DNA from 4 places in the Pseudomonas viciae genome. Region 1 is predicted to be linked to each of the others. Evidence: predicted binding sites of a transcription regulator. Region 1 holds the regulator's gene; each other region holds the start of a gene.

Region 1 (8,025 bases):
CAGTCGACTCGCTGCTTGGTGCCGCAGGGGGGGCGGGAACTGCCGGGGCTGCGGCTTCAGCCTTGACGGCGTTCAGCGAGTCCAGCAATTGTTCAAATTCGTTATCGGTGATGTCGCCCGATTCCTCGGCGACCGGTTCTTCAGCGACCGCCTCGACAACCGGCGCGGCTTCGTCAGCCGATTGTGGCTCGGCCAGGCGTGCCAGCGCGGCGAGCAACTCAGGGGTGGCAGCGGTGATCGGCGAGCGCTCGCGCACTTCACTGAACATGCCGTTGACCGCATCCAGCGCTTCGAGCACCACGTCCATCAGTTCCGAATCAACGCGGCGTTCACCCTTGCGCAGGATGTCGAACACGTTTTCGGCAATGTGGCAGCACTCCACCAACTCATTGAGCTGGAGGAAGCCGGCGCCTCCTTTTACAGTGTGGAAACCGCGAAAAATTGCATTGAGCAAGTCCGCATCATCTGGTCGGCTTTCCAGCTCGACCAGCTGTTCAGACAGTTGCTCTAGAATCTCGCCGGCCTCAACCAGGAAATCCTGAAGGATCTCTTCATCGGCGCCGAAGCTCATTAATGGCTGCTCCTAAAACAGGGCTAAAACTCAGAATCCAAGGCTGGACAGCAAATCGTCCACATCGTCCTGACCGGACATAACGTCTTCTCTTTTATCGGCATGAATCTGCGGACCTTCACCCTGCGAGAGATGTTTTTGTGGATCTTTTTCAGCAAGTATCGCTTCACGGTCGTGTTCGATGCCTGCAAAGCGGTCGACCTGGCTGGCCATCAACACCAGTTTGAGCAGATTGCTTTCAACTTCGGTGACCAATTGGGTCACGCGCTTGATCACTTGGCCGGTCAAGTCCTGATAGTCCTGAGCCAGCAGAATGTCGTTGAGGTTGCTTGCCACGGCGCGGGTCTCGGTGCCGCTGCGCGTCAGGAAACCGTCGACCCGGCGGGCCAGTTCCCGAAACTCTTCAGCGCCGACTTCGCGACGCATGAACCGGCCCCAATCGGTGCTCAAGGCCTGGGCTTCTTCGCTCAGGCCATTGACCAGCGGCGTTGCGCTCTCCACCAAGTCCATGGTGCGGTTGGCTGCGGCCTCGGTCAGCTTGACCACATAACCCAGACGCTCGGTAGCGTCGGTGATCTGCGAGACTTCCTCGGCCTGCGGCATGTGCGGGTCGATCTGGAAATTGACAATTGCGCTGTGCAATTCACGCGTGAGCTTGCCCACTTCCTGATACAGACCTCGGTCACGGGTCTGGTTGAGCTCATGGATCATTTGAACCGCATCGCCAAAGCGGCCTTTTTCAAGGCTGTCGACCAGTTCGCGGGCATGTTTTTTCAGGGTCGATTCGAAGTCGCCCATTGAAGATTCGTTGTCCATAGCTCCCCCGTGGCGCCGTTAACCGATGCGTTCGAAGATTTTTTCGATCTTCTCTTTCAACGCCTGGGCCGTGAAGGGTTTGACCACATAGCCGTTCACACCGGCTTGGGCCGCTTCGATGATCTGCTCGCGCTTGGCTTCGGCAGTCACCATCAGCACCGGAAGGTGCTTGAGTTTTTCGTCGGCGCGTACATGGCGCAGCAAGTCGATACCGGTCATGCCGGGCATGTTCCAGTCAGTCACCAGAAAGTCGATGCTCCCGCTGTTGAGGACCGGAATGGCAGTAGTGCCATCGTCAGCCTCGACCGTGTTGGTGAACCCAAGGTCACGCAACAGGTTTTTTATGATCCGCCGCATCGTTGAGAAGTCATCAACGATGAGGATTTTCATGTTCTTGTCCAATTCGACCTCCAAGCAGTCTTAAACGCGCCCAGCACCTGAACGCGCCATTTCAATCAATCCGGCACAACACTCGACAACGGCCTGGAGCACCACGGTTGGAGACTGGCGCAGCGCATGCCAGACCAGCTCGTTCGCAATGCTCCCACACAGCTGTCAGCGCGCTCGCCACTCCCCCAAACGCCCCCGCAAACGGGCCGCGCACTGGCTGTGTAACTGGCTGACCCGCGATTCGCTGACCCCCAGGACCTCACCGATTTCCTTGAGGTTCAGCTCTTCGTCGTAGTACAGCGCCAAGACCAGTCGCTCACGCTCCGGCAAATTGGCAATCGCATCCGCCAGCGCGCTCTGGAAACGCTCATCTTCCAGGTCACGCGATGGCTCCATGTGAGCACTCGCGCCGTCCTCGTGCAGCCCTTCGTGTTCGCCGTCCTGCAGCAGGTCGTCGAAACTGAACAGGCGGCTGCCCAAGGTGTCGTTCAAAATCCCGTAATAATCATCGAGACTCAATTGGAGTTCGGCCGCAACCTCGTGATCTTTAGCGTCTCGCCCGGTTTTAGCTTCAATAGCGCGGATCGCGTCACTGACCATGCGGGTGTTGCGATGCACCGAACGCGGTGCCCAATCGCCCTTGCGGACCTCATCGAGCATCGCCCCACGAATGCGAATACCGGCATACGTTTCGAAACTGGCGCCTTTGCTCGCGTCGTATTTGTTCGACACTTCGAGCAGGCCGATCATGCCTGCCTGGATCAAGTCCTCAACCTGGACACTGGCCGGCAACCGCGCCAGCAAGTGGTAGGCGATACGCTTGACCAGTGGCGCGTAACGCTCGATCAGTTCGTATTGGGCGTCCCGTGCCGATTTTTTATAGAGATGGTTGTAACCGCTGGCTGTCATAGCACGGGCCCTGCTGTTTGTTGCACGAGACGCTCGACGAAAAACTCCAGGTGCCCGCGAGGGTTGGCCGGCAGTGGCCAGGTATCAACCTTCTGGGCGATAGCCTTGAACGCCAGCGCACATTTGGAACGGGGAAAGGCTTCATAAACCGCACGTTGCTTCTGGACAGCCTTGCGTACGCTTTCGTCGTAGGGCACAGCGCCGACGTATTGTAGGGCGACGTCCAGGAAACGATCCGTGACCTTTGTCAACTTGGCGAACAGGTTGCGACCTTCCTGCGGGCTCTGGGCCATGTTGGCCAGGACACGGAAGCGGTTCATGCCGTAGTCACGGTTCAATAACTTGATCAGGGCATAGGCGTCGGTGATGGACGTCGGTTCGTCGCAGACCACCAGGAGCACTTCCTGGGCAGCGCGGACGAAACTGACCACCGAGTCACCGATACCGGCAGCGGTGTCGATCACCAGCACATCGAGGTTATCACCGATGTCGCTGAAGGCCTGGATCAGGCCCGCGTGCTGGGCCGGGGTCAGGTGAACCATGCTCTGGGTGCCGGAGGCAGCCGGCACGATACGAATCCCGCCGGGCCCCTGCAGCAGCACGTCGCGCAGTTCGCAGCGGCCTTCAATCACGTCCGCCAGCGTGCGTTTGGGCGTGAGCCCCAGCAGCACATCGACGTTCGCCAGGCCCAGGTCGGCGTCCAGCAGCATGACCCGTCGGCCAAGCTCTGCCAGAGCCAGGGACAAGTTCACTGACACGTTAGTCTTCCCGACGCCACCTTTGCCGCCGGTCACCGCGATCACCTGTACGGGATGCATGCTGCCCATGTTCGTTCTTTACCTTGTCTTACTTAGACGGAGGCCACATTACTGGCTGCGCGTTCCCATTCGGAACAATGCATGGCAGACCATCGATGTAGGTACAAAAAATATTCATGATTACCTCAGCCGACCTGCTTGGTCGGGCTGTGGTAGATATCAGCGAACATATCAGCCATGGCTTCTTCGCTGGGTTCTTCCTGCATTTGCACACTCACGGCACGACTGACCAGTTGATGACGGCGCGGCAGATGCAAATCATCCGGGATCCGCGGTCCGTCGGTCAGGTAGGCCACCGGTAATTCATGACCGATCGCCAGGCTCAGCACCTCGCCCAGGCTTGCCGTTTCGTCCAGCTTAGTCAGGATGCAGCCGGCCAGCCCGCAGCGTTTGTAGCTGTGGTACGCGGCGGTTAGAACCTGCTTTTGGCTAGTGGTTGCCAACACGAGATAATTTTTTGACTTGATACCGCGCCCGGCCAGGCTTTCGAGCTGCATGCGCAGGGCCGGATCGCTGGCTTGCAGGCCGGCGGTGTCGATCAGCACGACGCGTTTGCGCAGCAGCGGTTCCAGCGCCTGGACCAGGGACTGGCCCGGATCCACATGGGTCACCGACACATTGAGGATCCGGCCCAGGGTCTTGAGTTGTTCCTGGGCGCCGATGCGGAAACTGTCCATGCTCACCAGGGCGATGCTCTGGGCGCCGTACTTGAGTACATAACGGGCGGCGAGCTTGGCCAGGGTGGTGGTCTTGCCCATGCCGGCAGGGCCGACCATCGCAATCACCCCGCCCTCTTCCAGCGGCTCGACTTCCGGCGTGACGATCATCCGCGCCAAGTGTGCCAGCAACATGCGCCAGGCCTGGCGAGGCTCTTCGATACCGTTGATCAGCGCCAGCAGGTCACGGGACAACGGGCCGGACAAGCCGATGCGTTGCAGGCGACGCCAGAGGTTGGCCTGGGCCGGACGGCTGCCTTGCAGCTGGTTCCAGGCCAGGGAGCCGAGCTGAACCTCCATCAGTTCACGCAGGCTGTTGAGTTCAAAGCGCATCGAGTCCAGGGCACGCGGGTCAACACCCCTGGCTGGCGCGGCCTGCGCCGGGGCCGGGGCCGGACGACGCGGCTCGGCCTGGGCCTGCTCGACCAGCGGCTCGGCCGCGGTCAACGGCAGGCCGGCGGTGAGCGGCTGACCGGCGAACAATTGACGATTGCTGCCTGCGACACCTTCGCCTTCGCTACTGCGCAGGCTCAATTCGGCCTGGGCGCTGGCGATGCGCGACTGAGTCTTACGCAGCTCATCCTCGAGTTCCATGTTCGGAACGCGTGGGGCCAGCGCCGACAACTTGTAATCCAGGGCAGCCGTTAACTCGACACCGCCAGCGATCCGGCGATTGCCAATGATGGCTGCTTCAGCGCCCAGCTCGTCACGAACCAGCTTCATGGCCTGACGCATATCGGCGGCGAAAAAACGCTTCACTTGCATAAACCACTACCTCAGCCGTTGGGCCCTACTGTCGCAACGATGGTCACTTGCTTGTTGTCCGGTATTTCCTGGTACGCCAGCACATGCAGCCCCGGGACCGCGAGGCGACCGAATCGCGAGAGCATCGCGCGAATCGGACCGGCCACCAGCAGGATCACTGGTTGGCCTTGCATCTCCTGCCGCTGGGCTGCATCAATCAACGAACGCTGCAGCTTCTCGGCCATGCTTGGCTCCAGCAGAACGCCCTCTTCCGAGCCTTGTCCTGCCTTCTGCAGACTATTGAGCAATATCTGTTCCAACCTTGGCTCCAGAGTGATCACAGGCAGCTCAGACTCAGTGCCTACAATGCTTTGGACGATTGCGCGGGATACGCCGACCCGAACCGCAGCCACCAAGGCGGCGGTATCTTGACTCTTGGATGCGTTGTTGGCGATAGCCTCGGCAATACTGCGAATGTCACGCACGGGCACCTGTTCGGCCAACAGCGCCTGCAACACCTTGAGCAACTGCGACAACGAAACCACGCCCGGCACCAGCTCTTCAGCCAGCTTCGGCGAGCCTTTAGCCAGTACTTGCAGGAGTTGCTGGACTTCTTCGTGACCGATCAGCTCACTGGAGTGCTTGTACAGAATCTGATTCAAGTGGGTCGCCACCACAGTGCTGGCGTCCACCACGGTGTAACCGAGGGACTGGGCCTGGGCCCGCTGGCTGATTTCAATCCACACCGCTTCCAGACCAAAAGCCGGATCCTTGGCGGTGATGCCGTTGAGGGTGCCGTAGACCTGGCCGGGGTTGATCGCCAACTCGCGGTCCGGATAGATCTCGGCTTCGGCCAGGATCACGCCCATCAGCGTCAGGCGGTAGGCGCTAGGCGCCAGGTCGAGGTTGTCGCGAATATGCACGGTGGGCATCAGGAAGCCCAAGTCCTGGGACAACTTCTTGCGCACGCCCTTGATCCGCGCCAGCAACTGCCCCCCCTGGTTGCGATCGACCAATGGAATCAGGCGGTAACCGACTTCCAGGCCGATCATATCGATCGGCGTCACGTCATCCCAGCCCAGCTCCTTGGTCTCCATGGCTCGGGCCGGCGACGGCAGCAACTCCTGCTGGCGCTTGACCTCTTGCAAGGCCTGGACCTTCTGCACGTTCTGCTTCTTCCAGAACAGGTAGGCGCCACCCGCGGCAACCGCCGCCATGCTCAGGAAGGAAAAGTGCGGCATGCCGGGCACCAGGCCCATGACGGCCATCAGTCCGGCCGCAACCGCCAAAGCCTTGGGCGTGGCGAACATTTGCCGACCGATCTGCTTGCCCATATCTTCGGACCCCGAAGCACGGGTCACCATGATCGCGGCCGCTGTAGATAACAACAGTGATGGCAATTGCGCCACCAAACCGTCACCGATGGTCAGCAAGGCGTAAACCTTGCCAGCGTCGCCGAACGTCATGCCGTGCTGGAAGATACCGACAGCCATGCCACCGATCAGGTTGATGAACAGAATCAACAGGCCGGCGATGGCGTCACCGCGCACGAATTTGCTCGCACCATCCATGGAGCCATAGAACTCAGCTTCCTGGGCCACTTCCAGACGACGGGCCTTGGCCTGGTTCTGGTCGATCAGCCCGGCGTTGAGGTCGGCGTCGATTGCCATTTGCTTGCCGGGCATCGCATCGAGGGTGAAACGCGCGCTCACCTCGGAAATCCGCCCGGCACCTTTGGTCACGACGACGAAGTTGATGATCATCAAGATGGCGAAGACCACGATACCGACTACGTAGTTACCGCCGATCACCACTTCACCGAAGGCCTGGATCACCTTACCGGCGGCAGCGTGACCTTCATGACCGTGAATCATCACCACCCGGGTGGACGCCACGTTCAACGCCAGGCGCATCAGCGTCGCCACCAGCAGAATGGTCGGGAACACCGCGAAATCCAATGGCCGCAGGGCATACACGCACACCAGCAGCACCACGATCGACAGGGCGATGTTGAACGTGAAAAACACGTCCAACAGGAACGGCGGCACCGGCAGCATCATCATGGCGAGCATGACCAGCAGCAACAGCGGCACACCCAGATTGCCCCGACTGAGGTCTGCTACGTTGCTGCGCGCGGTGCTGAGTAACTGAGAGCGATCCACCAATAATCCCCGTTCCTGTGAAGCAAACTTTTGACGCCCGCAGCGCCGTAAAACCTGCATGTGCAAAAAGCCGTCCAACTTTTGCGGGAACTGGAAATATCGCTCGCTCATGAGGCTCCAGGCCTTAAATTCCGCACACCCGCCTATATGAGCCTCGGAGCAAAGGACTAATGGCCATCTTCGTGTATAGGCCCAATCACACTTGCCGCTAACACTCCTAAAGCGGAGCGTCAACCTGACACTTCTGAGAGTGGTTGAGACAGACGCGGAGGTATTGAATGAGTGACAGAGCGACTGTGGAGATATTGAGGGCAGCCGCAACAACCCAGTGGGGGCTTGCCATGACCGACAATATTTCCCTTGCCGTGCAAATGGATGTGAATCCAGACGACCTGGACGAAAACGGTGTATTGAAGCCTTATAGGGCTCCAGAGTTTCCCCCTTACCCTACCGACGAATTGGAGACCTGCGATGAGCAGCCATCCAACGGTGACGCGCCTCCAGACGAAGAATTTCTTTCGTCACCCAGGATCGGCTGGTGCCCGAGTGGCAGCGTCAGTGATGGCATCTGCTCACCATTCAATAATATCCGTACTGACTGGATGGGCCGCTATGCCACCAGCAACCTGCGGGTTGACGAATTGATCCTGCCCGGCACCCACAACGCCGGCATGGACAAGCAGGCTTCTTACTCCAACAGCTACGATACCTGCCAGGACGTGTCGCCTCACAGCCAACTGCAAACAGGCATCAGGGCGCTCGACCTGAGGGTCCAGTTTTTCAGTGGCTACCCGCAAGGTGATCGGAGAAGGTTCGCAATCTTCCACAGCTCGAACTCTGGCAGGAACATTGAAGGTGACGTTTTGCAGGCCGTCATCAATCTCTCCACGGCCCACCGC
Region 2 (8,025 bases), 1.2 Mb from region 1:
TGCTCGGCATTCAACTGTTGCACCTGGCTAGCCAGTTCATCGCTTACGTTGAGGTGCTGCAACCGGTGCTGGCAGGCGATCCGGTACAACTGATGCAAATCGAGCCACAGTCCTTCGGGCACAGGACTGTACAACTGGGTAACACGCAGCAGCGTGCCGTCGAGGGCATGCATCGCCCGTTGCAGCGCGGTGCTCAGCAGGCGGGCCTGGTCCTTGGTGTACTTCGGGGCGATGCGCGCCACGATCTGTTTGTAGCCCATTGCCAGTTGGGTTTGCAGGGCCTGGCACAGGTTGACGATCTTGCGTGAGCGATCATCCAGCATGATGGCCTGTTGCAGGAAGTGCCGCTCCAGGTGCTTGCAGACGTAATACACCTCGGGTCGCAGCAATTCGAGCAACTGCAGGCGATTATCGCTGGGCGTGAGCAACTGGTTGAGTTCGCCGAGGGCCTGATACAGCAAGCGGGCGGTTTCGCCGATGTTGGCCTTGGGCAGGTTGGCGATCCAGCGCTTGAGGTCGCGTGGCGTGGCGTCGCAGAACGACAGGCGTGATTGCGTCGGGGCCAGGACGCGCAATAACTGGAGAGGGCTGGTCTCATTCATGCCGTGGACGGGCTCCGGCGGGAAATGAAAGGGATGTTTCCAACTCTAGCAGTTGTAGTCAAAAGAAGTGCGCTATCTATGCTGGATACCCTGTGGGAGCGAGCTTGCTCGCGATGGCGTCGGACCAGTCGATATCAAGGTGACTGAAGAATCGCTATCGCGAGCAAGCTCGCTCCCACATTTGATCTTTTATTCAGACTTTGGCAGCGCCAGCCCCTGGCCCATCTGCACGGGTGAACCGGCCACCAGTTCTTCGGCCCATTTCACCTGGTCCGGCCCGAACAGCACGATGGCGGTGGAGCCCAGTTTGAAGCGGCCCAGTTCGGCGCCTTTTTCCAGATGGATCGGCGCGCGGGCGGCTTCGTCATAGCGGAAAGTCTTGAGTTCACGCTTGGGTGGAGTCACCAGGCCGGCCCAGACGGTCTCGATGGACGCCACGATCATGGCGCCCACCAGCACCACGGCCATCGGCCCGCGCTCGGTGTCGAAAATGCACGCCACGCGCTCGTTGCGAGCGAACAACTCCGGAACGTTTTCAGCGGTGGTCTGGTTGACCGAGAAGATCCGTCCGGGGATGTAGACCATTTCCCGCAGGGTGCCGGCCAACGGCATGTGCACGCGGTGGTAGTCCTTGGGCGAGAGGTAAATGGTGGCGAAGTCGCCGCCCATGAACGGCGCTGCGTTGGTCGAGTCACCGCCCAGCAGTTCCAGCACGCTGAAGCTGTGGCCCTTGGCCTGGAATACCCGGCCGTGCTCGATCGGGCCGAGCTGGCTGACGGCGCCGTCGGCGGGGCTGAGGATCGCGCCCGGGGTTGGGTCCAGTGGGCGTGCGCCGTCTTTCAAGGCGCGGGTGAAGAATGCGTTGAAATGCTCATAGGCGGTCAGGTCTTCCACCAGGGCCTGGGACATGTCCACTTGATAGCGCTTGGCGAACCACGCGGTGAAGGCATTCTTGAACCAGCGCACGCGGCATTCGGCAATGCAGCCGGCCAACCGCGACAGCAGATGGTGGGGCAACAGGTATTGAGAGAGGATGAACAAACGGTTTTTCATTAACTGTCCTTAAGAACCTTCAGAGCTCGATAGGGGTGTCGGGGTGGTTGCCCCATTCGCCCCAGGATCCGGCGTAGCCTTTGACTCGCGGATAACCGAGCGCCTTGGCCACCAGATAGGTGAAGCCAGAGCGATGGTGAGTCTGGCAGTGGGTGATGATTTCTTTGTCCGGCGTGATGCCCAATTGCTCGAGGATCTGCGGCATATCCTTGCGAATGCGCAGGTTGCGCGCCTGATCCATGCCGGCGGTCCATTCGAAATTGACCGCGCCGGGAATGTGTCCACCCCTGGCGGCGACGACTTTCTCGCCGGAGTATTCCAGCGGGCCGCGTGCGTCCCAGATTGCCAGGTCGGCGGCGCCGAGACGGCTTTGCAGGTACTCACGAGTGGCCGTGGGTTCGTCGTGCAGCGTCAGGTTCACCGCGCCGGCGACGGGTGCGGGCACTTCAGTGGAGACGGGCAGGCCCTCGTTCAGCCACGACAGCAGGCCGCCGTCGAGGTAGTGGTAGTGCGAGTGGCCGATCACGTCCAGTAGCCAGATAAAGCGCCCGGCCCAGCCACCGCCTTCATCGTCATAGACCACGTAGACCGCATCCGGGTGATGCCCGAGCTCACCGAACAGCGCTTGCAGATCGGCTTTGGCCGGCAACAGGCCTGGCGCTGGGGGCAGGCCCAGTTGCGTGCGCTTGGGGTCGACGAAACGTGCGCCGGGAATGTGTCCGGTGCTGTAGCGGGCGGCGCTGGTCAGGTCCACCAGGATCAGTTCGCGGGCGTCGAGGCGCGGCAGCAGCTCGCTCGGCTCGATCACCAGCGGCAAGCCAGAGAAGTCAGGCATGTGAGGTCTCCAGGGGCGCAAAGGGAAACGATTGTAGCAAGTTCAGCGACTGCGGTTGGTAAAGGTATGCAGGGCTCTTTCGATGCATTGCACGGTTTTGCCGAAGGCCTGCACGGTCACGTCCGAGAACGGTCCGCCGCCCTGGTCCACGACCACCAGCATGATCACCCGACCGTTGCAGGTCAGGGAACGCAACAGCAGATGCTCACCCCGGAATAGGCCGCGCAGGCCCGGCGGCAGCAGCGCGGAAAACTGCGCATTGTTCTCGGGGTTAAGGCGCACCTGGGCCTGCTGGGCCAGCAAGCGCTGCAAGACCTTGCTCTGGTTGATGGAGAAACTCATGGCCGCTGCATCCTGGGGCAAGCCGGCGGTTTGATGTACGCGCACGCTGGTCTGGCTGCGGTCGGCCATCAGAATCATCACCCGGCGCATACCGCACGCCACCAGCGCATCCCGAGCCGAGGTGGTCAGGTGGATAGCGTTGCTGAAGGGGCTGGGTTCCACCAGCAATTCGGCACATCGTTTGCGCCATTGACCCAGGTCCTCGGCGCTGGGCGGGGCGGCTGGCAGCAAACCGGGGTGAATGCGACGACTGCCCCAGGGCCAGATCAGCGCCACGGCCGGGTGCCAGAGGTCTGGCATGCTGTGATGGCGGGCACTGTTGACGGCCTGTTGGTGCAGTTGCTGCTGGATTTCATCCATGGACATTTGCAGATACAAACTAGTGAGGTATTGCCAGCGGGCACTGTGAGGACCGTCCCAGGCCTGTTGCGCTGAAAGGGCCAGGCCGTTGGCCAGCAACACGGTGTTGGCCGGCTGATTGAGCCAGCGTCGCAGGATCGGGTCGTCGTCCAGGCGATTCTGCTGGCGCAGCGGGTGTTCGCTGTCCCTGGCGATGCGCAGCACTTTCACCAACTCGCGGCGTTCATTGAGTAACAGGCGGTAGCCCTGTATGACCCAGACGGGCAGCCGCCAGGTCTCCACCAGCGCCAAACAGATTTTCAGCAGGCCGACGCCGAACAGCTCGCGCTCCACCTTGCTGGCCGGCTCGCCTTTATGGATGACCCGCAATTCCCATTCTTCCAGCAATCGCGGGTGAGTCAGGGCCAGAGGCCAGAGTGGTGACAGAAACAACAGGCTGCCCCAGTGGATGTCTTGCCACAGCCGCGCCAGGCGGCTGGCAAAAAAACCATTGGCCTGTTGTGTCGCGTGTTGGCTGATCAATTGCAGCTGGCGCAGGGCAACGGGTATCAGTTGCTCCGGCAACGAGGGCAGGCGGGCAAGCAGTTCTTCGGTGCGCTTGAGACCGAGGCGGTTGATGGCCACTTCGAGATTTTCCGCAGGTTCTGCAAGGCTGCCATGGGTGTGATGGTTGGCTTCGCGGATGACGCTCAGTGCCAGGGCAGGGCTGTCCTGGATGAGCTCGGCGATGTCACGCAATGACCGACGACTGTCGGCAATGGCCTTGCAGACCAGGTCATGACTGGCCTGGGGCACCGGCAGGTGCACGCCCTCGAGCAGCTTTACCCAGCCTTCGAGCGTGGTCGGTCGCGCAGTTGATGTCTTCGTTTCGTGAGTCATGGTTGGACGTGATCATCGGATGAAGTATCTACGCCCGGAACGGGGCAAATTGGCTTTTCGCCAGAACTGGCTATAGTCTGGCGCAGTTTTGCCGATAAGTAGAAGAAGAGATTTTCCAGCTTCCGAATATGACCTTGAACCCGACTTAAATAAGTACTTTCTACCTATGGCTAAAATTATCGGCATCATTGTCGTGTTCGCGAGCGTGCTCGGCGGATACGTACTCTCCCATGGCAAGATTGCCGCCCTGATCCAACCTTTCGAGGTGCTGATCATCGGTGGCGCGGCCCTCGGCGCATTCTTGCAGGCCAACCCTGGCTATATGACGATGCATGTGCTCAAAAAATCCCTGAGCATGTTCGGTTCGCGCTTCAGTCACACCTTCTATCTTGAAGTGCTGGGGCTGATCTATGAAATCCTCAACAAGAGCCGCCGCGAAGGCATGATGGCGATCGAGGGGGATATTGAAGATGCCTCCGCCAGCCCGATCTTCGCCAAGTACCCCTCGGTGCTCAAGGACGCCCGCATGACGGCGTTCATCTGTGATTACCTGCGCATCATGTCGTCCGGCAACATGGCGCCCCATGAACTCGAAGGTCTGTTCGACATGGAGCTGTACAGCCTCAAGGAAGACTTGGAGCACCCGTCCCACGCGGTCAATGGCATCGCTGACGGCATGCCCGGCTTCGGTATCGTCGCGGCGGTATTGGGCATCGTGGTGACCATGGCTTCCCTGGGCGACGGCGACCAGAAATCCATCGGCCTGCACGTGGGTGCGGCACTGGTGGGTACCTTCTTCGGTATTTTGGCCGCGTATGGTTTCTTCGGCCCGCTGGCCCACTCCCTGGCCCACGACGCCAAGGAAGAACTCAACGTCTACGAAGCCATCAAGGCTTCCCTGGTGGCCTCGGCCTCGGGCATGCCGCCATCGCTGGCAGTGGAATTCGGCCGCAAGGTCCTGTACCCGGCGCACCGTCCAAGTTTCGCCGAGCTGGAACAAGCGGTTCGCGGTCGTTAAGTCATGGAAAATAATCAGCCGATTATCGTCAAGCGCGTCAAGCGCATTGCCGCCGGGCATCACGGGGGCGCCTGGAAAATCGCCTTCGCCGACTTCGCGACGGCGATGATGGCGTTCTTCCTGGTGCTGTGGCTGCTGTCCACCGCAACCCCGGAACAGAAGATCGCCATCGCCGGTTACTTCAAGGACCCGGTGGGTTTTACTGAAAGCGGCACGCCGTACATCATCGATCTGGGCGGCTCACCAACCCTGGCGCCGGACACGACCCTCAACCCTGAAGTCAAATCCGAGCCCCAGCCCGACAAGGTGACGGTGGATTCCGAGCAGGTCGAAGGCATGGCCGAGCAGGTCGAGCGTGAACGCCTGGAGTTGCTGCTGCAGGAGCTGCAGAACAAGGTCGAAGAGAACCCGCAGTTGCAGAAATTCAAGGACCAGATCCTCTTCGAAATCACGCCGAACGGCTTGCGCATCCAGATCATGGACGCCGAGAACCGGCCGATGTTCGATTCTGGCAGCGCGCGGCTGAAACCATATTTCGAGGACATTCTGCTGGCCATGGCCGACACCATCAAGGCGGTGCCGAACAAGATCAGTATCAGCGGCCATACCGATGCCAAGCCTTACATAGGTAAGGGCGATTTCGGTAACTGGGAATTGTCTGCCAACCGCGCCAACGCGGCCCGTCGCGCCTTGGTGGCCGGCAGTTATCCCGACGAGCAGGTGGCGCGGGTGGTCGGTTATGCGTCCTCGGCGTTGTTCGATCGCAAGGATCCATTCAACCCGGTCAACCGGCGTATCGATATCGTGGTGTTGACCAAGAAGGCCCAGCAAGCCATCGAAGGTTCGCAAACCGATGATCCGGCGCCGGATCCTGCCCAGGGCGCGCCGGGCGAGGTGCCGCAGACGCCGGGTGCAGCGGCTGATCCGAACGCCTTGCCGGCGGACCAGCAGCCCGTGCCGGCCCATGAGCTGCGCGAACGTCTGAACCTGTTCGACGACGCCGCGCCGAAACCGGCCGAGCCGCCTGCGCAGTAACCCACAAAAAAGCCGACATCATTGTCGGCTTTTTTGTGGATCACTGTTCGCATTAGGCTTGCTCCCGCTGGGCTGCGAAGCAGCCCCATCCAAGGTGAGTGCTTCGCACTCAAGCGGGAGCAAGCTCCCTCGCCACAAGAGTGATTGGTTCCATATTGCGTGCAGGTCAGTAACTACTTTCCGGCAAGCTGGCGATGATCGAGCGGTAGCTGTTCATCCGTTGCTGATGCACGCGGCCTTCTTCCAGGGCCTTGAGCAGGGCGCAACCGGGTTCGCGGTCGTGCTTGCAGTCGCGGAAGCGGCAGGTGCCGATCAGGTCGTTGAACTCGATGAACCCGGCTTCGACATCGGCCCGGCTGACGTGGCCCAGGCCGAATTCGCGGATGCCTGGCGAGTCGATCAATTCACCGCCGCCAGGGAAGTGGAACAACCGCGCGGTGGTGGTGGTGTGGGTGCCTTGGCCAGACAGTTCGGACAACGGCCCGACGCGGGTTTCGACTTCCGGCAGCAGGCTGTTGACCAGCGATGACTTGCCGACGCCGGATTGGCCGACGAACACGCTGATGCGTCCGTCCAGTTGCTGTTGCAACTGCTCCATGCCGTTGCCGTGATGAGCCGAGACTTCCAGCACCGGGTAACCCAAATCCCGATAAACCGACAGCAAGGCATTCAGCGCCGGGGCGTTGTGCTCGTCGATCAGGTCGAATTTGTTGAGCAGTAACAGTGGGCGGATGCCGGCGTGTTCGGCCGCCACCAGGTAGCGGTCGATCAGGTTGGCGTGGGGTTCGGGCAGCGGGGCGAACACGATGACGATCATGTCGACGTTGGCGGCCACCGGCTTGAGCTGGCCGCGGCTGTCCGGACGGCACAGCTCGGTGTGGCGCGGCAATTGCGCGACGATCACGCCGATACCCTGGTTGCCGGCACGCCAGACCACCTTGTCGCCGGTGACCAGCGCTGGCAGGTTGGCCCGCAAGTGGCAGCGGAACACCTGGCCGGCCAGTTCGCCTTCGCAGGCTTCGACCTCGACCTGCACACCGAAGTGTGCGATCACCAGGCCGGTCTGTTCAGGGCCCAGGTCGCCGCCCTCCAGGGCCTCGACCGCACTGGACTCGCGTTTGGCGGCGCGGGCGGCGCGCTCGCCCTGGATCTTTTCGATGCGCCAGTTCTGACGACGATTGAGTTGGCGTTTGGCCATGGGTGTTCCGTATGAAGAAATGCAGCGAATAGGGTAAAACGGCCGCGAGTTTAGCACGCCCAAAGGCCGGCCTAGGCTAAACTGCGCAGCTACGCCGAGGAGCTCCCCTATGCAAAACCCGCAGAACCTGATCTGGATCGACCTGGAAATGACCGGTCTGAACCCTGATACCGACGTCATCATCGAAATGGCCACCATCGTCACCGACAGTGACCTCAACACGTTGGCCGAAGGCCCGGTGATCGCGATCCACCACAGCGACGAAATCCTGGCTGGCATGGACGAATGGAACACTCGCCAGCATGGCGGCTCGGGCCTGACCCAGCGGGTACGTGAGAGCAAAATCAGCATGGCCGAGGCCGAAGCCCAGACCATCGCCTTCCTGGAACAGTGGGTGCCAAAGGGCAAGTCACCGATCTGCGGCAACAGCATCTGCCAGGATCGTCGTTTCCTGTATACCCACATGAAATCCCTGGAAAGCTACTTCCACTACCGCAACCTGGACGTCTCCACCCTCAAGGAACTGGCCGCCCGCTGGGCTCCAGAAGTGCGTGACAGCTTCCAGAAGGGCGGCAGCCACCTGGCCTTGGACGACATTCGCGAGTCCATTGCCGAGTTGCAGCATTACCGTAAGCACTTCATCAAGTTCTGAGTCGGCTCGCAGGCTACTGCGGCGAGGTGGCAGGCGAGAACGCTTTTGTGG
Region 3 (8,025 bases), 1.3 Mb from region 1:
AGTTTGTCGCCACGGCTGATCACGTTACCCAAGCCGCTCCAGCCGGTGAAGGCGATCATCACGGTCAGGAACAGCACCAGGCCGAAGCCGAAACCAAGTTTTCGATTGACGCCTACGTTACCTAGCCATCGGAACATGCCGTTACTCCCTGCAGCGTTGAGTTTATATGCTGGGAGCTATATCGACCGGTTGGAAGGGATCTGTAGTGAATAGGCGTCAGTTGCTTTGCGTCGCGAGCAAGCTGCCTCGCCACGTGTTGCCGCTTTTTCGGTGCTTAGACTTTGAAACGTCCTACCAGCGTCTGCAGATGAATCCCCAGCCGCGCCAGTTCGGCGCTGGAGGCGGCGGTTTCTTCACTGGATGCCGCGGTCTGTTCGGACACATCGCGAACATTCACGACACTGCGGTTGATCTCTTCGGCCACGGCGCTCTGTTGCTCGGCCGCGGCGGCGATCTGTTGGTTCATCGACTGGATGGCCGAGACCGTGCGGGTGATGTTTTCCAGTGACCCGCCGGCGCGGCGGGTCAGTTCGACACTGCTGTCGGTCAGGTTGCGGCTGTTGTCCAGGGTGGTCGCGACTTGTTCGGTGCCCGATTGCAGGCTGCCGATCAGCGCTTCGATTTCTTCGGTGGACTTCTGGGTACGCTGGGCCAGGCTGCGCACCTCGTCAGCCACCACCGCAAAACCACGCCCGGCTTCACCGGCACGAGCCGCCTCGATGGCCGCGTTGAGAGCCAGCAGGTTGGTTTGTTGGGCCACGGACTTGATCACGTCCAGCACGCTGCCGATCTTGTCGCTTTCGCGTTTGAGATGACCCATCGCTTCGGTGGAGTTGCCCACTTCCTTGGACAGGCGTTCGATCTGGGCGATGGCTTCGCCCACCACTTTTTCGCCTTCGCGAGCTTGTTGGTCAGCTGCGACGGCCGCTTCGGAGGCTTCCTCGGCATTACGTGCCACTTCCTGCACTGTGGCGGTCATTTCGTGCATGGCAGTGGCGACCTGGTCGGTTTCCACTTTCTGGCTGTTGACCCCGGCGCTGGTCTGTTCGGTGACGGCCGAGAGCTGTTCGGCGGCGCTGGCGATTTGCGTGACGCTTTCGCTGATGCCGCCGATCAATTGGCGCAGGCCCACGGTCATGCTCTGCATGGCACGTTGCAGTTGGCCCAGTTCGTCGCGGCGCTCGGAACTGAGGTTGTGGGTCAAGTCACCTGCCGCCACGCGTTCGGCGACCTTGAGGGTCTGCTCCAGCGGGTTGACGATCTGTCGGGTGATCGCCATGGCTGCGATCACCCCGAACAGCAGGGCCAGCGCGGCGGCCGAGATGAGGAAAATGTTGGCTTGGGTTGCATCATGGTCGCGCACGGCCGTCTGGGACAGGGTGAGGTTTCCGCTGGCCTCGCGTAGCACAACCCCCAGGTCGGACATGCGCTTGATGGCGGCAGCGTTGGCGGTCTGGGCGTCATGGAACTGGCTGACCGCAGCACGATAGGTCTTGAACGATTCGCTGGCCTGTTGCAGGTTGGCGGCGTGCTCATCGGGCAGTTGGGCCGGCAGGCTGCCGAGGGTTTTCAACGCGTTATCGATGGCATCCAGGGCCGGTTGCTCGGCCTCGGCCTTGCCGCTGTAGGTATAGCCGCGAACCTGATAGCGGGCTTGCTGGATTGCCTTGCTCAGGTTTACCACGCTGTCGAACTGAGCAACGTTGTCGCTTTGCCGAATGGCGTTTTCAACGTTGGCGACGCGGGCCACGGCGTTATCGGCGTTGGCGCCCAATTTGCTGCGCGCATCCTCACGACTGGCGGTGGCGCGGATCAATTCGGCGACGGCAACTCTGTACTCGGCGACCGCCGCCAGTTGCTTGTCGATGATCGCCACGTCGGCCGGTTGCTCGATCAATTGGCGGGCGGTCTGTAGCCCAGGCTCCAATTTACCGAGGAGATCGTTGATGTCACCTGGGCCCTTTTCGCCGCGGGTCGCGTCATAATCCATGCGCGCCGAGCGCAGGTCTTTGGTCAGGTCGTTCAGGCTGGCGATGAACCCCAGCGTGTCGCCGCGTGCAATTACATTGCTCAGGCCGGTCCATCCGGTGAAAGCGATCATCAAGGTTAGGAACAGCACCAGACCGAAGCCGAAGCCGAGTTTGCGATTAACGCCTACGTTATCTAGCCATCGGAACATGCTGATACTCCCTTGAAGGGCGGAACTGCTTTGTATAAGCACTATCGGCCCATCAGGGGGTAACTGGAGAAATGAGTTAGATGAGTTTGGAATACCGTGGCAAGCCACTGGATCAGAACAGTCGTGCGAGCAGTGCTGTAACCGCGGTCTCGACCCGCAGGATCCGATCGCCCAGTTGCACCGGCTGCAGGCCTGCCTTGGCCAGCAGGTCGATCTCGTAGGGAATCCAGCCACCCTCCGGGCCGATCGCCAAGGTGACTGGCTCCGCCAGTGCTCGGGGACAGGGCGGGTAGTTGCCGGGATGACCCACCAGGCCCAAGGTGCCATCGACGATGGCGGGGAGGCGGTCTTCGACGAAGGGTTTGAAGCGCTTCTCAATGACGATTTCCGGTAACACACTGTCCCTGGCCTGTTCCAGGCCCAGAATCAGTTGCTCGCGAATGGCTTCGGGTTCCAGGAAGGGGGTCTGCCAGAAGCTCTTTTCCACGCGGTAGCTATTGACCAGCACCACGCGGGGCACGCCCATGGTGGCGATGGTCTGGAACACCCGGCGAAGCATTTTCGGGCGAGGCAGCGCCAGCACCAGTGTGAGCGGCAGTTTGGCCGGCGGTGGCTGGTCGAGGGTCACTTGCAGTTCGGCTTCGCGGGCTTCCAGGCGCAGCACCTGGGCCGTGCCCATCAAGCCGCCAATGCGTCCGACCCGCAGGCTGTCGCCGACAGCGCTGCGATGGACTTCCTGCATGTGGGTCAATCGACGATCGCTCAGCACGACCCGGTCAGGCCCAATGAAGTCGGCCTCTTCGAGCAGCAGCAGGTTCACGCTTGGGTCGCTGGCGGCTGGTCGTTGTGATCGTCGGCCGCTGGCTCTTGCGGGTCTTCGCTGCGCTTGCGGATCAGGCCACCGAACAGGATGCCAATCTCGAACAGCAGCCACATCGGCACGGCCAGCAGGGTCTGGGAAAAGATGTCCGGCGGGGTCAGGATCATGCCGACCACGAAGCAGCCGATGATCACGTACGGACGGATTTTCTTCAGGTACGCAACGTTGACCACGCCGATCCACACTAGCAGTACCACCGCTACGGGAATTTCGAACGCCACGCCGAAGGCGAAGAACAGCGTCATGACGAAATCCAGGTAGCTGGTGATGTCGGTCATCATCTCCACGCCCGCAGGGGTGGCGGCGGCGAAGAACTTGAAGATCAGCGGAAACACGAAGAAATAGGCGAAGGCCATGCCGGTATAGAACAAAAGGATGCTGGACACCAGCAGTGGCACGGCGATGCGTTTTTCATGTTTGTACAGGCCGGGTGCGATGAACCCCCAGATCTGGTGCAGGATCACCGGGATCGCCAGGAACAGCGAGACCATCATCGTCAGCTTCAGCGGCGTCAGGAACGGCGACGACACATCGGTGGCGATCATCGTCGCGCCGACCGGCAAATACTCACGCAGAGGCGTGGAGACGAAGGTGTAGATCTGCTGGGTGAAGGCAAACAGCCCGGCGAAGATGACGAAAACCGCCGCGACACAACGCAGCAGGCGGGTGCGCAACTCGGTGAGGTGCGATACCAGCGGCATTGGCTGGTCGTTCTCTGGGATATTGCTCATGGGGCTCGCGGCGGCAATGTAGGGTCGTTAGGAACGGCTGGCGTTGCCACCGTCGGGGCTGGCTCCAGCGGTTTCGCGGGCTCGGTTGTCGCGGGTTCGGCCACCACCGGTGCCGTGGTATTCACCGGCGCCTGGGGAGCAATCGTCGGCTGCGCCGCAGGCTGGACCGGGGTCGGTTCCTCCTGGGCCGGCGTGAAGATTTTCCGCGCTTCCTGCTCCAGGGACAGGATGTGTTCGTTGTGAAGCTGCCGACGGATGTCGTCGGCACCGATTTCACGTTCAACTTCCTGTTTGATCGCATTGAAGCTGCGCTTCAGACGCCCGATCCATAGACCAGCAGTGCGCGCAGCACCCGGCAGGCGCTCGGGGCCCAGCACCAGCAAGGCGACGAGGCCGACGAGCAGCAGTTCAGTGAAGCTGATCCCAAACATTAGTCAGTGCTCACGAGTCTTTGCGGACGGGCTCTTCGACTTTTTGTGCCTGCACGTCGATGGTGTGCGGCGCATTTACAGGCTGGGCGGCCTGAGGGGGGACCGGTTGGGTCGGCTGCGCCGATTGAGCAGGAGCGGCTGTCGGATCGGTCGGTTTTTCGTCATCGTTCATGGCTTTGCGAAAGCCCTTGATCGACTCACCGACGTCGGTGCCGAGGTTTTTCAGTTTCTTGGTGCCGAACACCAGGACCACGACAACCAGAATGACGACCCAGTGTTTCCAGTCAAAAATACCCATGTGGCTATTCCTCTTGTAAGTTGATCAGGCGGACGGACGCGAGGCTTTCTCGACGTGTCCGGATAGACCGAAACGACGGTCCAGTTCATCCAGTACGGCCTGCGGGTGCTGCCCCAGTTGGGCGAGCATGACCAGGCTGTGGAACCACAGGTCGGCGGTCTCGTAGATCACGTCGCTGCAATCGCCGCTTATGGCGGCGTCCTTGGCGGCGATGATGGTCTCCACGGACTCTTCGCCGACTTTCTCCAGAATCTTGTTCAAACCCTTATGGTACAGGCTGGCGACATAGGAACTGTCGGCCGCGGCGCCCTTGCGCTCTTCCAGCACCTGGGCCAGGCGGATAAGGGTGTCACTCATGGGTATGTCCTGAATAAATGGCATGCGGGTCCTTGAGCACCGGGTCGACGGTTTTCCAGTCGCCGTTCTCGAAGACGCGATAAAAGCAGCTTTGACGGCCAGTGTGGCAGGCAATTTCACCGACTTGTTCGACCATCAGGATGATGACGTCGCCGTCGCAATCCAGGCGCATCTCGTGCAGATGCTGCACATGCCCGGACTCTTCACCTTTGCGCCACAGCTTGCCACGGGAACGTGACCAATAGATGGCGCGGTTCTCGGCGGCGGTCAGGGACAGCGCTTCGCGGTTCATCCAGGCCATCATCAGCACGCGCCCGGTCTTGTGATCCTGGGCGATGGCCGGCACCAGGCCGTCAGCGTCCCATTTGATCTCGTCCTGCCAGTTTTTCATCTTCGACTCCGACAATGGGCCGCGCACTTCAAGTCGGCGGGCCCAGCGTTGAAACAGTGTGCCAGCGCGAACCGGTGCTGGCTATCGGCGAACGACCAGATACAAACCGACGATTATCATGATACCGGCCGGCCAGTGCCCCAGTTGGCTCAACGGTCCACCAGTCGCCAATACCGCCCCGCCCCCCAGGTGAGCCGCACCCAGCAGGCGCAGGAGCCAGTCGTCCCGGCGCTTATGCCAGGGTGGCGCAGGATCGTGGGCATGCGGCTGGGACATGCGTTCGAGCAGGTCGCGGGTCATGTTGGCCAGGTGCGGGATCTGCTCGAACTGGCTCTGCACGTTGCCCAGTAAGGTGCGCGGGCTGACGCGCTCACGCATCCAGCGTTCGAGGAACGGCTGGGCGGTGTTCCACAGGTCCAGGTCCGGGTACAGCTGGCGCCCGAGGCCCTCGATGTTCAGCAGGGTTTTCTGCAGCAGCACCAGCTGTGGCTGAACCTCCATGTTGAAGCGCCGTGCGGTCTGGAATAGGCGCATCAGCACTTGGCCGAAGGAAATATCCTTTAACGGTTTTTCGAAAATCGGTTCGCATACGGTGCGGATCGCCGCTTCGAATTCGTTGAGCTTGGTCTCGGCCGGCACCCAGCCGGAGTCGATGTGCAGTTGTGCGACACGCCGGTAGTCGCGCTTGAAAAAGGCGAACAGGTTGCGCGCCAGGTAATCCTGGTCTTCGGGGGTCAGGCTGCCGACGATGCCGCAGTCAATCGCAATGTATTGCGGGCTCCACGGCTGCACGGTGCTGACGAAGATGTTGCCGGGGTGCATGTCGGCGTGAAAGAAGCTGTCGCGAAACACCTGGGTGAAAAAGATTTCCACGCCGCGCTCGGCCAGCAGTTTCATGTCGGTGCGCTGGTCGGCCAGGGTCGCCAGGTCGGTGACCTGGATGCCGTAGATGCGCTCCATCACCAACACTTTCGGGCGGCACCAGTCCCAGTAGACTTGCGGCACATAGAGCAGCGGGGAGCCTTCGAAGTTGCGGCGCAACTGGCTGGCGTTGGCGGCTTCGCGCAGCAGGTCGAGCTCGTCGTAGATGGTCTTTTCGTAATCCTGGACCACGTCCACCGGATGCAGCAACCGTGCGTCGGCCGACAGCCGCTCGGCGGCGCGGGCGAGGATGAACAGCCACGCCAGGTCCTGGGCGATGATCGGCTTGAGGCCCGGGCGGATGACCTTGACTACCACTTCTTCGCCGCTCTTGAGCTGCGCCGCGTGAACCTGGGCCACGGAGGCCGAGGCCAGGGGCTCGACGTCGAAACGGCTGAAGACCTCGCTGATCTTCTTGCCCAGTTGCTCTTCGATCAACGCCACCGATACCTTGGAATCGAACGGTGGCACGCGGTCTTGCAACTTCATCAGCTCATCGGCGATGTCTTCAGGCAACAGATCGCGCCGGGTCGAGAGGATCTGTCCGAACTTGATGAAGATCGGGCCCAGGTCCTGCAGGGCCAGGCGCAGGCGCGCGCCGCGGCTCAGCTCCAGCGTTCGGCGGGGAAACCAGCGCCACGGCAGCACGAAGCGCAGTGCCAGGAGAAACCAGGGCAGCGGCAGGGCGAACAGCAGGTCATCGAGGCGGTAGCGAATCACGACGCGCTGGATGCGCAACAAACGGCGGACGGCAAGCAGCTTCATGCGTTATCGCTTGGTTTCAAGGGTTCGGGAAAGGCGCTCGAAACGCGCCTCGAGACGTTCCAGGTCAAGTTTGATCTGGTCCAGTTCATTAAAACGGGCTTGCGCTTCGCGTTGACCTACGAGAGTACGCGATTCTTCGGCCAGGTATTCACTCAGATTCTGCCCCAGGCTGGCGAAGCCCTGGCGATACCAGCGGCTGCGGCTGCGCAGATGACCGCTTAGCAATTGTGTGGCCACCGGACCGATCCAGCGGGACACTTCGTATTCCCAATCCAGCTCCAGGTCCTGGAGAATCGCCGCCAGTTCCAGCAGCACGCCGCTGTCGCCGTCGAGCTCCACGTCGGGGCTGTGCAGCACCGCGGTCTTGTCCTTGCTCAGGGCCAGGCTCAGCAGGCTCGACGCCGGGGCGCGCAAGGTGCAGTCCGCTTCGGCTGCCCAATGCGCGGCGAGCAACAGGCCTTCGTCGCTGGGCAGGATGAACAACTGCAACGCCGGACTACGGCAGTCGAGGGCAATCACTTTGCCGCTCAAGTGCGCCAGGCGCGCTAGCGCCGTGCTGTCCAGGCGCAGCACGCGGTTGATACCGAGTTCGACGCTGGCGAGCAGGCCGGTGAGCAGCATCAGGGTTTGATACCGCGGTGCAGGGCCACGATGCCTGCGGTCATGTTGTGGTAGGTCACGCGGTCGAAACCGGCCTCGACCATCATCGATTTCAGGGTTTCCTGATTCGGGTGCATGCGGATCGATTCGGCCAGGTAACGATAGCTTTCCGAGTCGTTGGTGATCAGCTTGCCCATCAGCGGCATGAACGCGAATGAGTAGGCGTCGTAGGCCTTGGACATCAGCGCGTTGGTCGGTTTGGAGAATTCCAGCACCAACAGGCGGCCACCGGGCTTGAGCACCCGCAACATCGAACGCAGGGCGTCTTCCTTGTGGGTGACGTTGCGCAGGCCGAAAGCGATGGTCACGCAGTCGAAATGGTTGTCGGGGAACGGCAGTTTTTCAGCGTCCGCCTGGACGAACTCGACATTGCCGGCCACACCCAGGTCCAGCAGGCGGTCGCGACCGACCT
Region 4 (8,025 bases), 1.6 Mb from region 1:
TTCTCCAGCTTGTCGTATTTGGCCTCGCCCTTGACCAGGCCCAGGCGCCAGCGATAGTTGAAGATTGAGACGGCGACATGATCGGGATTCTGCAAAGCGGCGGCGCTGCGGTCATACGTCGCGTCGTCAAAGTTCCACTTCGGCGACGCCAGTTTCCAGATCAGCTTGGCGAAGTCGTGGGTGTTCTTCTCATAACCGAGGCGGCCACGCTCCGTCGCAAAGTAGAACTGATACCACCACTGCAACTCGGCGGCCGGCGGCAGCGGCGTCTTGCCGGCTTCCTGGCTGCCGATCAGGTAGCCACTGACCGCCACCAGGGCTTTCACCCGCTCCGGCCACAGAGCCGCGACGATGTCGGCGGTGCGGGCGCCCCAGTCGTAACCCCCGAGCACGGCCTGCTTGATCTTCAGCGCGTCCATGAAGTCGATCAGATCGCTTGCCAGCGCGGAAGGCTGGCCGTTGCGCAGGGTCTTGGCCGACAGGAAGCGCGTATCACCGTAACCCCGGGCAAAGGGAATCAACACCCGATAGCCCTTCTCGGCCAGTGCCGGGGCAACGTCGGCGTAGCTGTGAATGTCATAGGGCCAACCGTGCAGCAGGATGACCACCGGCCCATCGGCAGGACCGACCTCGGCATAAGCCACGTTCAGCAGGCCCGCCTTGACGTGCTTCAACGGGCCGAACGAGGTGTGACTGCCTGGCGTGATGGAGGCGATGGTGCTGGCAGGTACATCCGCGGCGCTCGCCTGTGATGAGGCAAAGCCCAAGGCGCCCAGTTGCATCATGGTGAACATCAGAATGGAGGGCGCGAGCAGACGACGTGGGCGCGGTGCGGATGCCGGGTTCAACAGAGTCTTGTCCATGGTGGATCTCCTTGCGAGCGGTGGGTGAGCCCGTGAGACTGCTTGTGCCGTCTCGATGGGTTCATTTGACGCTGGCGAGGTATCCCGGATGTGTCATCGGTGGCCTTAAAAGAAACAGTCCGTATCTGTACGAGACGTAGATACACGGAGATACATTTGGATGGCGTGGCAAGCCTGTGACATCAATGTTGCCGCACCTACCGCAATCGCGAGCAAGCCCGCTCCCACAGGATTGGTGGTGGTCCTAGGATTCGTGAACGCCGCAAACCCAATGTGGGAGCGAGCCTGCTCGCGATGCCGGTTCAGGCCACCCCACCCTTCCCATGAAACGCCTGCCCCAAGAGCGCCAGCCGTTGCGCCATCGGCGGCAGGCTTTGGCTGCTGCGGGTCAGGATGCCGATGTTGTCCGCGTTGCGCTCAGCCACAGCCTGGACGGTTTGCAACCGCTCATTGATGCCCAGCGATGCCTTGGACTGTTCCTGGGTGGTGCTGGCGATCAGGTCGTTGAAGTGGTTGATCACCGCGATGTCTTCCACCACGGCGTGCAGCAGTTGTGAGGCCAGTTGGCTGGCGGTTACGCAGCGCTCCACTCCGTCGCGACTGTCTTGCATGGCGACGGCGGCCTGGCGGCTGCCTTGTTGCAGCTTGGCGATGATGTGCTGGATTTGCGTGGTGGAAGCCGAGGTTTTTTGTGACAAGGTCCGGACTTCGTCGGCCACCACCGCGAAACCACGGCCCTGCTCACCGGCCCGGGCGGCCTCGATGGCGGCGTTGAGGGCCAGCAGGTTGGTTTGCTCGGCGATGCCGTTGATCACGTCCAGCACTTGGCCAATCTGTTGCGCCTGTTCGACCAGGACTTGTACGGTTTCGTTGGTCAGGTTGATGCGCCCGGCCAGTTCGACGATTTCTTCGCGGGTCTGGTCAACGGTGCTGCGCCCTCGGTTGACCTGCTCGTTGGCCTGTCCGGCGCGTTGCAGCGTCTGATCGACGTGGCCGGCGATGTTTTCCATGGCCTGGACCAGATGGCCGATCGCGCCGCTCATTTGCGCCACTTCGTCCAACTGGTGGCGGGCGCCGTTTTCCAGGGTCTGGCCCACCTGGGACAGATCCTGGCCGAGGTCCGAGAGGTTTCGGGTATCGCGCACCACGCCGTCCACCAGGTTGGTGACCTGTTGCAGAAAGTGGTCGAAACGCTCCCCCGAGGAGACTTTGCCCCCTTGGTTGCGCTGGGCACCGGCATCGCTGCTCAGCTTCGTGGCGGCGGCCAGTACTTTGTCGAGCACCTCCTGGTTGTCCGTGGCATCGGCCAGGCTCTGGTTCGCCAGGTAAATCAGGATCACACTTTCCACCACCACGTAGAACGCGTGAAGCAAGACCATGTTCCAGCCGCCGTGGGTACCCATGACGAACACCGGATAGCCCTGATGCTGAAGCCAGTGGAAACCCAGGTGGTGGACGGCGATGGTGGCGGCGGCCACGACAATCGGAAGCCAGTCCCGGTAGAACGTCAGCACCGCCAACAGCACGAAAATCCCGAAGTGGAACTCGATCACGCCGTGGGTCTGGTTGATGTGCAGCGCCGCCATGACCATCAGCGCCACGGCGATGACGCAGCGCATGACGCGGGTGCCGCCCAGGCCGCGATAAAGGACGGTGGTCAGCACGCAGGTCGTGCCTCCCACCAGCAACGCCTGGGTGAAGGTCGAATGCATGAACGCCAGGCACAGCGAATACAGCAGAGTAAGCCAAAGCAGCCCCAGCATGATGCGATCGGCTTTACGGTGGTGATCGTTAAAGCGCACGGGCGATGTCATGGATGGCTGTCCTTTTCGGATACTTGGGGGGTCCGTTACCAATGCCGGTTTCAGGCCTTATCGGCGTCTCGGAAGGGAACTGTAACTGATTATCATCAGTTAGTGGCACTACGCCACCAACCTTTTGTCAGCGACCTTTGCTTTATGATGTTGGCCATCTCAACTCCCGACCTGATGGAACCCCCATGACTTTCGATTTCGATACGGTGTTCGAGCGCCACGGTACCGGTAGCACCAAATGGAGCCGTTACCCGGCCGATGTGTTGCCGATGTGGGTGGCCGATATGGACTTCCCTGCCCCGTCTGTGATCATCGATGCGCTGCACAAGCGCCTCGAACATACGATGCTCGGCTACAGCGTTGCCCAGGACAACCTGCGGGCAGCTATCGTGGCGGACCTGTGGAACAAGTACGCGTGGCGCGTCGAGCCCCAGCAGATTGTGTTCCTGCCCGGCGTCGAACCGGGTTTCAACATGGCGCTGCACGCGCTCGTGGAGCCCCAGCAGAATGTCGTGGTGCAGGTGCCCAATTACCCGCCGCTGCGCAACGCCCCGGGTCACTGGGGCCTGAACAAGGTGGAACTGCCGTTCGACCCGGTAGATGGCGAGTTTCACACGCCGCTGGCCGCGTTGCGCGAGGCGTTGCAGGGTGGTGGCGCGCTATTGCTGAGCAATCCTCACAACCCGTTGGGCAAGGTGTTTGACCGGCAAGAACTCAAGGCCGTGGCAGACATTTGCCTGGAGCAGAATGCCTGGATCATCTCCGATGAAATCCATGCCGAGCTGTGTTTCGACGCCCGCGTGCACATCCCCACTGCGTCCCTCAGCGCGGAAATTGCCGAGCGCACCATCACCCTGATGTCCGCCAGCAAGGCCTACAACATCGCCGGGTTGAAAACCTCGTTTGCCATCATCCAGAACGCCAAGGTCCGCGAGCGGGTCAACAGCGCCCGGGCCGGCATGGTCGACAGCGTCAATGCCCTGGGCCTTGAAGCCACCCGCGCCGCCTACAGCGAAGCAGGTCCGTGGCTCGAACAACTCAAAGCGTACCTGCAAGCCAACCGTGATTACCTGGTTGAAGCAGTGAACACGCGTCTGCCGGGCGTGACCATGACGGTGCCCCAGGGCACTTACCTGGCCTGGCTGGATTGCTCGGCGTTGGGGTTGGACGACCCGCAGGGGTTCTTCCTGAAAGAAGCCAAGGTAGGCCTGAGCGCCGGGCTGGATTTTGGCGACGATGCCGGGCAGTTCGTGCGCCTGAACTTCGGTTGCCCGCGGGCGTTGCTGGAGGAAGGGATTGCGCGGATGGAGCGGAGTTTGAAGGCCAGGGGCTGATTGCCCTGACAAAGCAGATCCCCTCGCCACAATTGATCCGCGTTTACCCACGCATCTCTGGCGTATACACAAAGCACAACTTGTTCCCCTCCGGATCCCGGCAATACGCCCCGAAGTACCCTGGCGAGTAATGCGGCCTGGGGCCTGGGGCGCCTTCGTCAAAGCCGCCCAGGGCGATGGCCTGCTCCCAGGCAGCGCGCACGGTTTGCGGTGAGTCGGCGGCAAAGCTCACTTGCATGCCATTGCCCCAGGTGGCGGGCAAGCCATTGAATGGCAGTTGCACAAAGACCTGTGGCCAAGGCTTTCCTGGTTGATGCCAACCTTCCCCCGGCGGGCCCGAGTCGTTTTCGCTGGCCATGCGCACCAACCCCAGGCAACCGAGAACGGCATCATAAAAAGCGACCATTTTCGGCAAGTCACGCGCGCCGATCTGTATGTGGCTGAACATGTCCTTTTCCTTATATTCCGACGGTGCTAATGCTCAAGACTGCTCCTTGGCAATCACCGAAATTTTCCCGTTGCGCTCGATAATCGCAAACTTGATCTGCTCCAGGGTCTCGATACCCTGGCTCGAACGTGCGGCCTCCATGATGTCTTCTTCCACCAATCGGGCATGGCGCATGCGCCCCTGGAGTATGCGACCGTTCTCGACAATGATGGTCGGGCCGCCGTCGATCAGTTGCGAAACCCGTTTGGAACGCTGCTTGAGCAATGACAACCCGACGTCGATGGCAATCAGGGTGACGATCACCATCAGCGCGTTGGTTAACGAGAAATCATCCCCCAGCAGCGCCTGTTGGGTGGCCTCACCGATGATCATCAACAACACGAAGTCGAAGGTGGTGAGGTCCGCCAGGGAGCGACGCCCGGCGATCTTGAACAACACCATCAATGCTACATACATCGCGGCGGCCCGCAGCACGGAATCCATAGGTCACCTAAGGGAAAATGAACTGATCGAAACTGAGCGAGGCGCCACCGGGCATGGCGAGGCGGCCGTGATAGATCCCCAGCCCCTGACCGAGCAACGACAGGTACAGACTGGCCTGCCCTTGGGCATCGGCCTGGACCCAAAACCGCATGCCTTGGCCGGCACTCGCCGCACGCACCGGTTGGGGTTGCAGCGTCTGTACTTCAAAGCCTTGCAGCCACGCGCCGTCCAACGCCACTTCGAGCACGGCGTTGGGTTGACCCTTCATATGAACGATCATCGGATTGGTGGAGCCATTGCGATTAAACGTCTCGTATTCGACGCCGAGACTGCCATCGCGGCTCTGTAGATCGCGCGAGCTCAAGGGGCCGCGGGAGAACAAGCCAAGCAGGGTCAGGACCACCAGCAGCACCAGGATGTACCAGCCCACGCGCTCGAAACGCCAGACCTTGAGCTGGTAGTCCATGTCTTCACGCACCGGAAACACACGGCTGTGAAAGTCCTCTGGCTCAGTGGAATGGGGCATGGCGACTCCTTATCGGCGCTCTCCGGCCAAAGCCCGTTGGTGAAAATGCCGCAGTTGAAGAAGCGCGTGTTCAGCGGCCCACATTTGCACCTGGCCGCGGCTGCCGAAAAACCGTTCCTGGCGACTGAACAGTGCTCGCTGGCCGTTCACCTCGAACGCCCAGGCAAAACAGACGGTGCCGGCGGGAATGCCGTCCATGTCGTCCGGTCCGAGAATGCCGGTGGTCGCCACCGCCACGTTGGCATTAGCGTCATGCAGCGCGCCGAGGGCCATTTCCTTGGCGACTTCGCGGCTGGTGAGGTTGAAGGTCTCTATGGTGCGCGGGTTTACCCCCAGCAGCCGTTGTTTCGCCTCCGGGGAATACACCACGTAACCGCTTTCGATCAGCGATCCACTGCCCGGCACCTCGGCCAGTAACGTGACGATCTGGCCGGCGGTGCAGGATTCGGCCGTGGTCAGGCGCAGTTCATGTTCACGCAGGTACTCACAAATGGAGCGGGCAACGGTCATGGCAAGTCGTCCTTTCATGGTGCTGATGGGTTGACCCCCGCCGTAATGATTCATTCCCTTTATCGCGCCGCCGCCCGGATGCGGCAAATAAATGAAACCGCGACCCAATCCTGTACCTCAAATTCGTAGGAGCCTCATGCAGAGGCTGTCTTGATCAGGAGGTCGTCATGTCTGCGCCTTTCGTCAAACTGTTCACCCATCCCGAGTTCGCCTGGGCGGATATCCGCGAGCAAGAGCAGGCTCATCCGCGCCATTACCTGAGCCATTTGCTGTTGCTGGCCTTGATTCCCGCAGTGTGTCTGTTCATCGGTACCACCTGGACCGGCTGGAGCCTGGCCGAAAACGAAACGGTACGGCTCAGCAGCGCCAGCGCACTGCAATTATGCGTGCTGCTGTACCTGACCATCGTCGCCGGCGTGGCGCTCATGGGGTTGTTCATTCGCTGGATGTCCCGCACTTTCGACGCCCGGCCGACGGTCAACCAGTGCATCGGGTTCGCGGCGTATACCGCCACGCCGTACTTCCTCGCCGGGATTTTCGGGCTCTACCCCAACCGTTGGCTGACGGTGGCCGTGTTGGCGGTGGCCTCGGCCTACTCGACATTCTTGCTGTTTGTCGGGCTACCCAAGTTCATGAGTCTCAGGAAAGAACAGGGCCTGCTGTACTCGGCCAGCGTCTGGGGCGTCGGGTTGTTGGTGCTGGTGACGATCCTGGTGGAGATGATCCTGCTGTGGTTCAACGTGTTGCAGCCGGAATACCTGCGTTTTCCGGCAAGTTGAGCATCAACTTGTTCACAAGGTTCACGTGTCGCGGGGTCTACTTATCGGGCTTTTTCATGCCAATCCGCCGACGCATGTCGGCGGTGATGCTCTGGCGGGTTTTCTTGAGGCCGGCCCAGGGCTCGTGACCGACTTCCATCAGGCGCTCATGAACGTTGTGCACGTTCCACAGGTTCGCGCCCTTGAGCTCGGCAACTTCCTCGCGAAAGATCGGCACCGACACCGGCAGCCCTTCCCGGGTGCGCGCGGCATAGGCGCAAATGGTGGTAGCGCCCAAACCGTTGCGCAGGTAATCGATGAAAATCCGCCCTACCCGGTTTTTTGGCCCGGACACCGCCGAGAAACGGTCCGGCAACAGCTTGGCCATGTGGCTGACGATGGCATGGCTGAATCCCTTGACCTCATCCCAACCCAACTTTCGCGTCAACGGCACCACCACATGAATGCCCTTGCCGCCGCTGGTCTTGAGAAACGCCTTGAGTCCCAGCTCATCGAGCACCGACAAGGTCAGTTGCGTGGCCTCCACCATGCGTTTCCAGGGCAATGCCGGATCCGGGTCAAGGTCGAGGACAAAGCGGTCGGGCTTGTCCAGGTTCACCGTCGTGGCGTTCCAGGTGTGCAGCTCCACCGTGCTCATCTGCACCGCGCCGATCAGGGCCTCGGCGTTGTTGATGATCATCACCGGCTGCCCCGTCAGCGCCTTGTCCAGGCAGGTTATGCCGGGGATCGCCAGGTGTTCGGCGTTTTTTTGGAAGAACAGCTCACCGGCGATCCCATCGGGTGCGCGCACCAGCGCCACCGGGCGATCAGCCAATTCCGGCAGAATGAATTCGGCGACGCTGGCGTAATACTCGGCCAGTTGCAGCTTGGTGGTGCCACTGCTGACGTCGATGACTCGGTCCGGATGCGTGATACGCACCTTTGCGTCCATGGCCGGCGCCTGGGTGGCTTTCGCCTTGGATTTGGCCGGTTTTTTTTCAGCTTTGCCTGTCGCTGAGGATTTCTTCGTAGAAGCGGGCTTTTTCACGGGTTTGGCAAGCTCCTGAGTGATTGCCTCGGCCGGTTTGTCGTTGCGCAAACCATGGAACACGGCATGACGCACCGAGCCTTCCTTGGTCATTTCGGCAAACGCCACCTCGGCCAGCAGCGTCGGTTTCAGCCAATGCACGCCTTTGGCTTCGTAGCCGGTAGGCGGATTGACCACGGCGGCCTTCTTCGTTTCCAAGGGCAACAGCTGTTGGTGGATGCTTTTAAGGGTGGTTTCATTA

What was found. Region 1 encodes FliA, which starts transcription of late flagellar genes. Its sites were predicted from a motif close to CTAAAGTTTNNNNNNNNNNNGCCGNTAA; they were not measured.
Region 2: the regulator FliA is predicted to act here: its motif matches at 4,142-4,169, upstream of motA (flagellar motor stator protein MotA).
Region 3: the regulator FliA is predicted to act here: its motif matches at 2,221-2,248, upstream of EPZ47_RS01900 (methyl-accepting chemotaxis protein).
Region 4: the regulator FliA is predicted to act here: its motif matches at 2,735-2,762, upstream of EPZ47_RS15085 (methyl-accepting chemotaxis protein).

The regions. Positions count from the first base shown of each region.
Region 1 covers NZ_CP035088.1:1,762,792-1,770,816, reverse strand. The annotation lists gene EPZ47_RS08125 (chemotaxis protein CheA) at 1-571, opposite strand, end outside; gene EPZ47_RS08120 (protein phosphatase CheZ) at 602-1,387, opposite strand; gene EPZ47_RS08115 (chemotaxis response regulator CheY) at 1,406-1,777, opposite strand; gene fliA (RNA polymerase sigma factor FliA) at 1,943-2,686, opposite strand; gene fleN (flagellar synthesis regulator FleN) at 2,683-3,513, opposite strand; gene flhF (flagellar biosynthesis GTPase FlhF) at 3,630-4,985, opposite strand; gene flhA (flagellar biosynthesis protein FlhA) at 4,997-7,126, opposite strand; gene EPZ47_RS08090 (hypothetical protein) at 7,468-8,025, shown strand, end outside.
Region 2 covers NZ_CP035088.1:598,178-606,202, forward strand. The annotation lists gene EPZ47_RS02630 (molecular chaperone) at 1-602, opposite strand, end outside; gene asd (archaetidylserine decarboxylase) at 792-1,655, opposite strand; gene EPZ47_RS02640 (rhodanese-like domain-containing protein) at 1,675-2,490, opposite strand; gene EPZ47_RS02645 (HDOD domain-containing protein) at 2,533-4,071, opposite strand; gene motA (flagellar motor stator protein MotA) at 4,238-5,089, shown strand; gene motB (flagellar motor protein MotB) at 5,093-6,124, shown strand; gene rsgA (small ribosomal subunit biogenesis GTPase RsgA) at 6,291-7,322, opposite strand; gene orn (oligoribonuclease) at 7,432-7,974, shown strand.
Region 3 covers NZ_CP035088.1:425,443-433,467, forward strand. The annotation lists partial or broken gene EPZ47_RS30695 (methyl-accepting chemotaxis protein) at 1-137, opposite strand, end outside; gene EPZ47_RS01900 (methyl-accepting chemotaxis protein) at 275-2,179, opposite strand; gene EPZ47_RS01905 (16S rRNA (uracil(1498)-N(3))-methyltransferase) at 2,292-2,999, opposite strand; gene tatC (twin-arginine translocase subunit TatC) at 2,996-3,790, opposite strand; gene tatB (Sec-independent protein translocase protein TatB) at 3,787-4,221, opposite strand; gene EPZ47_RS01920 (twin-arginine translocase TatA/TatE family subunit) at 4,232-4,519, opposite strand; gene EPZ47_RS01925 (phosphoribosyl-ATP diphosphatase) at 4,544-4,876, opposite strand; gene hisI (phosphoribosyl-AMP cyclohydrolase) at 4,869-5,267, opposite strand; gene ubiB (ubiquinone biosynthesis regulatory protein kinase UbiB) at 5,349-6,953, opposite strand; partial or broken gene EPZ47_RS01940 (ubiquinone biosynthesis accessory factor UbiJ) at 6,950-7,574, opposite strand; gene ubiE (bifunctional demethylmenaquinone methyltransferase/2-methoxy-6-polyprenyl-1,4-benzoquinol methylase UbiE) at 7,574-8,025, opposite strand, start outside.
Region 4 covers NZ_CP035088.1:3,361,815-3,369,839, forward strand. The annotation lists gene EPZ47_RS15080 (alpha/beta fold hydrolase) at 1-863, opposite strand, end outside; gene EPZ47_RS15085 (methyl-accepting chemotaxis protein) at 1,166-2,677, opposite strand; gene EPZ47_RS15090 (MalY/PatB family protein) at 2,863-4,011, shown strand; gene EPZ47_RS15095 (VOC family protein) at 4,055-4,459, opposite strand; gene EPZ47_RS15100 (DUF421 domain-containing protein) at 4,493-4,942, opposite strand; gene EPZ47_RS15105 (hypothetical protein) at 4,950-5,468, opposite strand; gene EPZ47_RS15110 (CinA family protein) at 5,478-5,978, opposite strand; gene EPZ47_RS15115 (Yip1 family protein) at 6,146-6,757, shown strand; gene ligD (DNA ligase D) at 6,795-8,025, opposite strand, start outside.